Regions from separate parts of the Micromonospora sp. DT43 genome, predicted to be linked through region 3. Evidence: riboswitches for the same ligand, from Rfam matches in the RefSeq annotation. Region 3 holds a riboswitch; each other region holds the start of a gene.
The links. Region 3 has a riboswitch for cyclic di-AMP ahead of ACLQ26_RS01335 (coiled-coil domain-containing protein). Riboswitches for the same ligand answer to the same signal wherever they lie in the genome.
Positions count from the first base shown of each region.

Region 1: linked by a shared signal. The riboswitch ahead of ACLQ26_RS15870 (coiled-coil domain-containing protein) and the one ahead of ACLQ26_RS01335 (coiled-coil domain-containing protein) in region 3 are both predicted to bind cyclic di-AMP.
Region 2: linked by a shared signal. The riboswitch ahead of ACLQ26_RS27135 (transglycosylase family protein) and the one ahead of ACLQ26_RS01335 (coiled-coil domain-containing protein) in region 3 are both predicted to bind cyclic di-AMP.

Region 1 is NZ_JBNCKR010000005.1:394,973-398,236, forward strand. Features, by position in the region: gene ACLQ26_RS15865 (carbonic anhydrase) at 134-826, shown strand; gene ACLQ26_RS15870 (coiled-coil domain-containing protein) at 884-1,903, opposite strand; cyclic di-AMP (ydaO/yuaA leader) riboswitch at 1,908-2,038, opposite strand; gene ACLQ26_RS15875 (YibE/F family protein) at 2,205-3,264, opposite strand, start outside.
Region 2 is NZ_JBNCKR010000014.1:117,647-120,910, forward strand. Features, by position in the region: gene ACLQ26_RS27120 (AfsR/SARP family transcriptional regulator) at 1-357, opposite strand, end outside; gene ACLQ26_RS27125 (peptidase inhibitor family I36 protein) at 540-941, shown strand; gene ACLQ26_RS27130 (peptidoglycan-binding domain-containing protein) at 1,036-1,524, opposite strand; cyclic di-AMP (ydaO/yuaA leader) riboswitch at 1,809-1,977, shown strand; gene ACLQ26_RS27135 (transglycosylase family protein) at 1,978-2,649, shown strand; gene ACLQ26_RS27140 (hypothetical protein) at 2,725-3,087, opposite strand; gene dinB (DNA polymerase IV) at 3,202-3,264, opposite strand, start outside.
Region 3 is NZ_JBNCKR010000001.1:283,745-287,008, reverse strand. Features, by position in the region: gene ACLQ26_RS01345 (HelD family protein) at 1-658, shown strand, start outside; gene ACLQ26_RS01340 (cation diffusion facilitator family transporter) at 766-1,683, shown strand; cyclic di-AMP (ydaO/yuaA leader) riboswitch at 1,825-1,956, shown strand; gene ACLQ26_RS01335 (coiled-coil domain-containing protein) at 1,962-3,029, shown strand; gene ACLQ26_RS01330 (TetR/AcrR family transcriptional regulator) at 3,070-3,264, opposite strand, start outside.

The sequences.
Region 1 (3,264 bases), on a different contig from region 3:
TATGAAATCTAAATCACGCATACCTTGACGCCTCTTGCGGTGCGTGTGACCGTGGAGCCCGAGCCAGCGCCCACCGCCGGCCCGGCTGAAAACCCTGTTGAGCAGGTCAAACGCGTGGAGACGAGGTGCGGGAATGAGCCGTTCCGGTACGCCTGGCGAGCAGCCGGGCCCGCAGCGGGCCGGCGATCGAGCGGCGACGCCGACCGAGCCGGCCCGTGCCTACGCAGAGCTGGCCGCCGGCAATCGTCGCTTCGTCAGCGGAGCGCCGCGCCACCCCAACCAGGACGCCGGGCACCGGGCCGCCGTGGCCGACGGGCAGCACCCGTTCGCGGTGATCGTGGGCTGCTCCGACTCCCGGTTGGCCGCCGAGATCATCTTTGACCGGGGACTGGGCGACCTCTTCGTGGTCCGTACGGCCGGGCACACGGCCGGCCCGGAGGTGCTGGGCAGCGTGGAGTACGCGGTGACAGTGCTCGGCACCCCGCTGGTGGTGGTGCTGGGCCACGACTCGTGCGGCGCCGTGCAGGCTGCTCGCGAGGCGTCCGCCACAGGCATCGCGCCCCCGGGGCACCTTCCCGCGGTGGTCGACGCCGTACTGCCCAGCCTGCGGCGCGCCACAGCCGAGGGCGTGACCGATATCGACGGCATCGTCGACATCCATATCGCCCAAACCGTCGAAACGCTGCTCGGGCAGTCGCCCGTGCTGGCGGACGAGGTGGCGCAGGGACGGTTGGCGGTGGTGGGGATGTCGTACCGGCTCGCCGCCGGTGTGGTGCGCCCGGTGACTCCCGTACCGGCGGACGCCCCGGCAGCTGCCGCCGCCTGACAGGGCGAGGGCCGCCCCGCGGGATGCGGGACGGCCCTCGGACTCCTGAGCGGTTGGTCAGAGCAGCGACATGTGCACGTGGTCGGTGTGGTTCGACGGCCCGCTGTACGACTTCCAGCCGGTCGCCGGGAACCAGATCTGCCGGTTCCAGATCACGTAGTAGATGCCGAGGCGGTCGGCGTTGCGGATGAGGAACGCGGCGACGTTGTTGCCGTACATGCGGGTGTCGTTGTTGTGCCACGGGCTGAAGCCGCTCTTCTGCAACGACCAGTCACAGGCACGGCCCTTCGGGTGCTCGTACGGGCCACCGTTGCGGTGGCAGCCGACGAACCTGTTGAACCCGGCCCGCTTGACCTCCTTGTACGCGTGCAGGGTGCGCGGCGTGACGCAGCCGGAGGTGGTGGGGTCCTTCTCGCTGCACGACTGCGGCTTCCAGTCACCGTCGGCGGTGCGACCCGGGCCGATCCGGGCGACAGGCGAGGTGGCGTCCACCAGACCGCCGGTGAAACCCTGACCGCCGACGAGCGCGAGCGACTTCTCCGCGTCGCGCTTGTCCTTCGCCATCAGGGCGGTCTGCTTCTGCTGCTCGCGGACCTCCGCGTCGAGGGCCAGCTTGGCCTGCTCCGCGCGGGCCTTGACCGCGTTGACCTCGGCGAGCTTCTTCTCGTTGACCATGTTCATCTCGTCGAGCGCCGCGGCCCGTTGGACGAACGAGTCGGGGGCGTCGCTCTCCAGCAGCATCGCGATCGCGCCGATGCGCCCGGTCCGGTACGACTGGGCGGCGATCTGCGCGACCTGCGGTGCCAGCGCCGCCAGGTCGGCCTTGGCCCGCTCGACCTCCAGCGAACGTTCGAGCTGCCGCTTCTTGGACTGGTCCAGCTTGGACTTGGCCGCCACGTAGTCCCGGTTGGTCTGCTCGATCACGTCGTCGAGCAGCTGGGGCTCGTCCTCCTGCTCGTGCCCGGACGGTGTGGGGGTCGTCGGGGCGGCGTGGGCCGGGAGGGGCCCGGCGAACACGGTCAGCGCGGCGAGCACGGCCGCCACGGGTGTCAACCAGCGGCGTAGGGGTGCCGTCACAATGTTCCCTTCCGTCGACCGCCGACCGGGTTAGCTGACGGGTTCGGGGCGGAAGTGGCCCCTACCGCTGGCGCGGATTCACCCCACGTGCCTGGGTCCCCGGCTCGCCGGTTGGCGATTGGGCGGTGGCACCGCAGGCGCCGCTGCGCGCCTTCGTCGGTGACCGGCAGCGAGGTTACCCGAGATTCCACCGCCTGAGCTACGTCCCGATACCCACTAAAAGCGTCATTTCGCCATGGCGTTGAGTGACCAGTGACGCGGTTCTCAGGGCGGATGCCCGATCCGGTCACGCTGAGGAGTGTCACCATGCCGTATCCGTGCTCCTGTTCGGCTCTGGCCACCGGGCGGTGGCGGTGGATGGGGGTGAACGCCGCTCCGGATCGGGCCCGTCGGGCCGACCCGCTGACGGCGAGCTGAGGGCGGCCAGTGCCTCCGTCCGGTCCGCACGGGGGCGCGGCGTCAGGGCGTCGGCGTCCGCGCCCCGCACCGGCGTCGACCCGGCCGCGGTCACCGTCGCGGCCAGCCCGGTGGTGAGGGGTACGGCGGCGATCAGGCCGAGCGTGGCGACCGCGCTGCGGACGATCTCCTGGGCGAGGAACTCGCTGGTCAGGATCTGCCCGAGGGGGCGGCTGTCGGCGGTGAGCAGGAGCAACAGCGGTAGTGAGGCGCCCGCGTACGCCAGGACGATGGTGTTGACAGTCGAGGCGATGTGCGCCCGGCCGACCCGCGTGGCAGCCCGGTAGAGCTGCAACCGGCTCAGCCCGGGGTTGGCGTTCGCCAGCTCGGTGACGGTGGCGGCCTGGGTGACCGTCACGTCGTCGAGCACTCCGAGTGAGCCGATGATGATCCCGGCGAGCAGCAGGCCGCGCAGGTCCACATCGGCCTGGAACATCGACAGCGTGGTGGCGTCCTCGCTGCCGAAGCCGGTGAGGTGGGTGGCAGCCGTGGCGATTGTCGCGAGCACGCCGGTGAGCACCAGGCTGCCCAGGGTGCCGAGCACCGCGACCGACGTCTGGGCTGTCACTCCGTGTGTCAGGTAGAGCACCACGAACATGATCAGGGCTGCACCGACCACCGCCACCAGCAGCGGTGACCGGCCGGCACCGATGCCCGGCAGCACGAAGGTGAGCAGGATGGCGAAGCTGGCGGCCAACCCCGCCAGCGCGGCCAGGCCCCGCCACCTGCCGAACGCGACGATCGCGGCGGCGAAGACCACCGCGAGCCACACCAGCGGCGTACCGCGCTGGTGTTCGGCGATGTTCCAGCTGCTGGCGGCGGGATCGGTCGGATCGGTCAGCTCGACCAGGACGACCTCGTCGCCGACCTCGACCCGTGGCGCCCCGGGCCCGGCGGGGACGGGC
Region 2 (3,264 bases), on a different contig from region 3:
CTCAGGGTCGTCGTCGGCCAGCCCGTCGGCCCGGTGTCGCAGCGCGTCGAAGTGCGCGCGGTCCACTGTCTCCGGTGGCAGGTCCAACAGGTATCCGCCGGACCGTCGCGCCAACGCGTCCGGTGCGCCCGCGTCGGCCAGCACACGGCGGAGCCGGGCGAGGTAGACATGCAGGTTGTGGCGAACCCTGGGCGGCGACGCCTCGCCCCAGACCCGGTCCACCAGAGTCTCCAGGTGGACCGGTCGGCCCACGTCGACCGCCAGCGCCGCCAGAACGGCGCGCTGGCGGGCCGCTCCGGCATCGACCGGATGGCCATCCGCCCAGACCTCGACCGGCCCGAGGACCCGAATCTCCATGAACCGCCGCTCGCTGTGCCGCCGGTCGCCCATCCGGCACCGGGACAGCTGGATTGAGGTTCCGGCAGGAATTCGTCGACCTTCCGCGCCGATCATCGTTGGCACAGCGGCATCGATCAATGCGATGTCGGCAACTCGACTCACGACCTGTTCCGGTCGTGACGACACCGGAGGTCACCATCGTGCGAAATGCTCTGCGAAGGTTCACGTCCGCCCTGCTCGGCGTGGTCGCTGTGGGCGCCGCGATCGGGGTCGCCCCGAGCCCGGCTCAGGCCAACTACGCCTGCCCGTCGGGTCTGCTCTGCCTGTACGCCGGCACCAACTTCAGCGGCGACATCTTCCTGCTCGACGGGCCCTACAACGGATGCAACGACGTTCCGCTGCCCTCGTACTTCCGCAACAAGACCCAGTCGATCATCAACAACCGGCCGTCCGGCACCGTCTCCACCTTCTGGGACAACGTCAACGCCACGGGCCTGCTCGGCTACCAGCACGCCTACGGCTACCGGGCGAACCTGGCGTACGACTCGGCCGCCATCGGGGGGAACTGGAACCAGCGCATCGAGGCGGTCCGGGTCTGCTGAGTGAGGCTGTCTCCGGCGGGGAGGGGAGTCGGAGACGCCACGACGGCGCCGGCCGGAATCCAACGGGGGATTCCGGCCGGCACCGTCGCGCGGGTCAGCCCGGGTAGTAGCACTGGTTCGGGATGACCGGACCGCCGTCGACCCTGAAGATCGCGAAGCCCATCCACGCCCGGGTCTGCGGGCCGTACTCGCCGTCCTCGGCGATGTTCGCCCACTCCCAGGTATCGTTGATCTTCTGTTGCGCGGCCCGGACGGCGTTGCGCGTGTTGGTGCCGTACTGGCCGTCGAGACGCAGGGACTGGGAGTAGCAGTTGTTCAGTGCCTCCTGCAACACCTTGACCGCGCTGTTGGAGTTGCCGTACTTCAGGTAGCAGGTCTTGTTGCGGTCCTGCCAGCCGACGGTGGGCACGTGCATCTCGGCGCCACCCGGGTAGCCGCCGACGTTGTAGTAGGTGAGGCTGGTGCAGGTGGTGGCCGCCTGCGCGGCGGTCGGCGCGAGCCCGACGAGTCCGGCGCTGACGAGGACTGTCGCGAGGGTGGCGGCGGCGCTGCGGCGGCCGATGCGGCTCTGGTGGATCGGCATGCTCTCCTCCTGGGATGGGCTGCCGGGTTGACCCGGCATGCACTGGAGCATCGCGATCGCCGATCTATGGAATCCTGCCGGAATGTCAATCGCGCCCCGCAGCGCCCGGTCGGCGGTATCCCGGCCTGATCGGAAACGGTCCATCGTGGTCGCTGCACAGTCGAGGACCGTCCGCAACCGCTGAGCGGGCCGTCCCGCGTGCCCCGGTGAACAACTTCACAAGGGTTGGGCGACCGTCACCGACGGTGCCTACCGTCGGTCGGGTCCGCCACCGTGGACGCCACGACCGGCAACGCCAAATCCTGCCCCCGGTCGTCGGAAACAGAACCCGGGCAGGAGCGGGGGACCCAACGTTCCTCGGTGCATGTCACCTCGGGGTGAAGCCGCCACCGCGCGGCCGGGCGCCTCGGCCCGAACCCGACAGCTCACCTCGCCGGCGTGGAGGAAGCACACATGACGTCTGTCTACACCCCCCGTCATCGACGGGTCACCACCCGCCGCGTCGCCGTCGGCACCCTCGCCGTCGGCGCGGTCACCGGCGCTGTCGCCCTCTTCGGTCCCGCGGCTCCGGCCCAGGCCGGTGTGAACTGGGACGCGGTCGCCAAGTGCGAATCCGGCGGCAACTGGAAGATCAACACGGGTAACGGCTACTACGGTGGCCTGCAGTTCTCCCAGGGCACCTGGGCCGGTTACGGCGGCAAGAAGTACGCCGCCCGCGCCGACCTGGCCAGCCGCGGCGAGCAGATCGCCATCGCCGAGAAGGTGCTCGACGGGCAGGGCATCGGCGCGTGGCCGACCTGCGGCCGCAAGGGCGGCTCGTCGGGCGGCGCCGCCACGAAGTCCTCGACGAAGTCGACAGCGAAGTCGTCCACCGCGTCGAAGGACCGGTCCACCGCCCCGAAGGAGCGGTCGTCGCGCGGCGACCAGCCGGCGACCCGCAACCACGAGCGCACCGCTCCCGCGGCCAGCGGCGACACGTACGTCGTCAAGCAGGGGGACACCCTGTCGGAGATCGCCGACAGTCACCGCCAGGCGGGTGGCTGGCAGGCCCTGTACGAGCGCAACCGGCAGCTGATCGGCACCGACCCGGGCCTGATCTTCCCGGGCCAGCGGCTCGCCCTCTGACGTACGACACTCGAACGCTCGGCCGGGTCACCGGCCGAGCGTTCGGTCGTTCGACGGCCCCGGTCGGGGCGCGGGTCACGCCGCGGCGGACGCCCTCGACTCCCGGCGCGACATCACCGCGGTGGCGTCGCGGTCCCAGCGGGGGGCGGGTGCCGCCGCCTCGCCGGGCCAGCCCGTGCCGACACCGTCGCCGCCACCGCCGATGGTCATCTCGACTGAGTCGGGCGTCCTGCGGGCCAGCCGCAGCGACTGCTCGGCACCCGCGCGAGCCGAGCACGGCCAGGACTGGCCGGCGCACTGGAGGTTGCGGCAGTGACCCTCGTCGTCGGGCTCGTGGGCACTCAGCACGTCGACCGCCAGCTGCCAGAGCAGGGGGTCGGTCACGTCGTGCGGGCGTTCGGCGCGCCGGCTCGGTCGGTTGCTCGTGTCGTCGGACATGATGGCCCCCCTCGTCAGGCTGTTCCCTACAAGGGTCACCCGTGAGCCGGCGGCTAAACCGCCGACCTGCTGTGATGTGTCTCCGGTCGCAGCTGGCAGGGCCCCATACGCCGCTCAGTCCGGCAATAGCGGCATCTCGACGCCCGGATCCCGGCCGAGAAGCACCGCCCGGGTGAG
Region 3 (3,264 bases):
CCGGGAGCGTCCGGAGGACTACCGGGAGTACGCGCACGTGGTGGTGGACGAGGCGCAGGACGTCTCGCCGATGCAGTGGCGGATGGTGGGACGGCGTGGCCGTCTGGCCTCCTGGACGGTGGTGGGTGACCCGGCGCAGACGGCGTGGACCGGTGATCCGGAGGAGCTGACCCGCGCCCGGGACCAGGCGCTGGGCCGGCGCAAGCGGCACGATTTCACGCTCACCACCAATTACCGCAACTCGGCGGAGATCTTCGCTGTGGCGGCGGCGGAGATTCGCCGGCTCTATCCGGACCTGTCGCTGCCGACTGCCGTCCGCTCCACCGGGATCGATCCGGTCGAGCTGGTCGTGCCGCCGGCCGGACTGGAGACCGCGGTCGTGGAGGCGGCGACCGGTCTGCTGGCCGAGGTGGACGGCACGGTCGGGGTGATCACGCCGGTCACCCGCCGCGACGAGGTCTCCGGTTGGCTCGGCACGCTCGGCGCGGCGAGGCTGCAGGTCGTGACCAGCCTGGAGGCCAAGGGCATGGAGTACGACGGGGTGGTGCTGGTCTCCCCGAGCGAGATCCGGGCCGATCCGGGCTCCGGCGTCCGCACGCTCTACGTGGCGCTCTCCCGGGCCACCCAGCGGCTCACCACCATCGACCCGACCGGCTGACCTGCCCGTTGGCGGTGTCGGCGGTCGGACCCGCCCGTACAGTTGCATACATAGCGATGTGAGCATACATTTGACCGGGTCCCGGGTGGCGACGGAGGGTGGATCTCGTGGGAGCAGGTCATGACCACCACCACGGGTCGGTCGCCAACGCCGCCCACCAGCACCGGGGCCGCCTCTGGGCCGCGTTCGGGCTGCTCGCCGCCCTGATGGTGGTCGAGGGTGTGGCCGCCTTCCACACCGGCTCGCTCGCCCTGCTCTCCGACGCCGGGCACATGTTCACCGACGTGCTCGGCATCGGGATGGCGCTCGCCGCGATCACCGCCACCCGACGGGCCACCGGCGACCCACAGCGCACCTTCGGGCTCTACCGCCTCGAGGTGCTCGCCGCCCTGGCCAACGCCGTCCTGCTCTCCGGCGTGGCGGTCTACGTGGTGATCGAGGCGATCGGCAGGTTCGGCGACCCCCACGAGGTGCTGACCGGCCCGATGCTCGCGGTGGCCGTCCTCGGCCTGCTCGCGAACCTGGTCGCGTTCGCGCTGCTGCGCGCCGGCGCCCGGGAGAGCATCAACCTTCAGGGCGCCTACCTGGAGGTGCTCGGCGACCTGCTCGGCTCGCTCGGCGTGATCGGCGCGGCAGTGCTCATCACGCTCACCGAGTGGTGGTGGGCCGACCCGCTTGTCGCTGTCGCCATCGGCGTGTTCATCCTGCCGCGCACCTGGCGGCTGGGACGCGCCGCCGTCCGGATCCTGGTGCAGGCCGCCCCGGAACACCTCCAGGTCACTGCCGTGCACGATCGCCTGGCCGCGGTGCCCGGCGTGGTCGAGGTGCACGACCTGCACGTCTGGACGCTCACCTCGGGCATGGACGTGGCCTCCGCACACCTGATCATGGCACCCGGCGCGGAGGTCGGCGCGGTGCTCACGGCGGCGCGTACCGCCCTGCGGGAGGACTTCCGCATCGAGCACGCCACGCTGCAGATCGAGCCCGGGGCAGCCTCCGGCGCATGTGGATCGATCGAGTGGTGAGCACTTTTCTGCTGAAAAGACCTTTACGTCGCCGTTTTCGGTGCTGGCACCGACACCTTCCGTCACATCGACTGCACACGTCCCACCTGTCCCGGTAGGCTCGGTCCCGGCCACCACCCGGCGGCGCCCTCCCGGCGCCGGTGGCGGCCGCCGCCTAATCGCCCGCCAGGGCGAACCGGGGAACCATGTTCCTGGGGTGCATCCGCGTCAGCGGTAGGGATCTTCCGTCCCGAACCCGTCAGCTAACTCGGTCGGCGGCTGACGGAAGGACATGCGTAGTGGCACCAGCACGACCCCCCGCCGCCCGACTAGCGGCGCTGATCGTCATGATGGTCACCCTCGGCGTCGCGGTACCGGTCGGCGCGGCCACCGCCGCTCCCCCGGGCGGCCTGCGGGCCGCCGCAGCGCCCGACGGCGACGAGGAGGGCGGCACCCCCGCACTGCGGGCCCAACTCGAAGCCGCCAGCAAGGGCTACCTGGACGCGAAGCGCGCCCTGGACACCTCCGTCCAGCGGCAACAGCAACTCGCGGCGAAGCTGAAGACCACCGAAGCCGAGATGACCGTACGCAGCGGCAAGGTCGGCGAGATCGCCGGCGTGGCGTACCGCACCGGCCGCCTCAGCACCGTCTCGGCGTTGCTCAACACCAACACCCCCGAGGGTTTCCTGGACCGGGCGGCCTCGCTTGACGTGGTGGCCGCCAACGAGGACCGGGTGCTGCGCGAGCTGCACACCACCCGGGACGAGGCCAACCGCACCCGCCTCGCCCTGAACGGCGAGATCCGCGAGCAGCGCAAGCAGGTCGAGGTGATGGCCAAGCGCAAGGAGCAGGCCGAGCGGGCCCTCACGGTCGCCACCAGCAAGCCGCGCACGACCGCCGCCGACACCAGCTCCAACCGGGGCACCTCCACCGCCAACGCCCAGCCCGCGCCGCGCAACTCCGACGGCTCCTGGCCGTCCGAGTCGTGCAGCATCAACGACCCCACCCCGGCCAGCGGCTGCATCACCCCGCGCACGCTGCACGCCCTCAACCAGGCCAAGGCCGCCGGATTCACCCACTACGTCTCCTGTCACCGCTCCGGCGGCTCCGGCGAACACCCCAAGGGTCGGGCCTGCGACTTCGCCGCAGCGAAGGGCGGGTTTGGCGGTGACGCCACAGGCGCCGACAAGACGTACGGCAGCAACCTCGCCGCGTACTTCATCCGCAACTCCGACCGGCTCGCCGTGCTCTACGTGATCTGGTACAGGCAGATCTGGCTGCCCAGCAGTGGGTGGAAGTCGTACAGCGGAGGCAACGGCGACCCGTCCAGCGACCACACCAACCACGTACACCTGTCGGTGTACTGAGAGCAGCATCGTTTGCCTGATGATGCTCTCGCATCGTTACTCACGGTAGTGGCAGTGGAGTCCCGGCAGTGCGGCCGGCGGCTGCGGCGACGGTTGCCAGGTCGTCGCTCGAGAAGCCGGCACGGCTCAGCACCGCAAGCGATTTGTTCGTCGCCAGCGTGCACAACGCCAGCTCTGCCGCCTCCCGCTCATCGGCCCCCGCCGCCCGCAACGCCTGCTGCAGCATCGCTCGCAA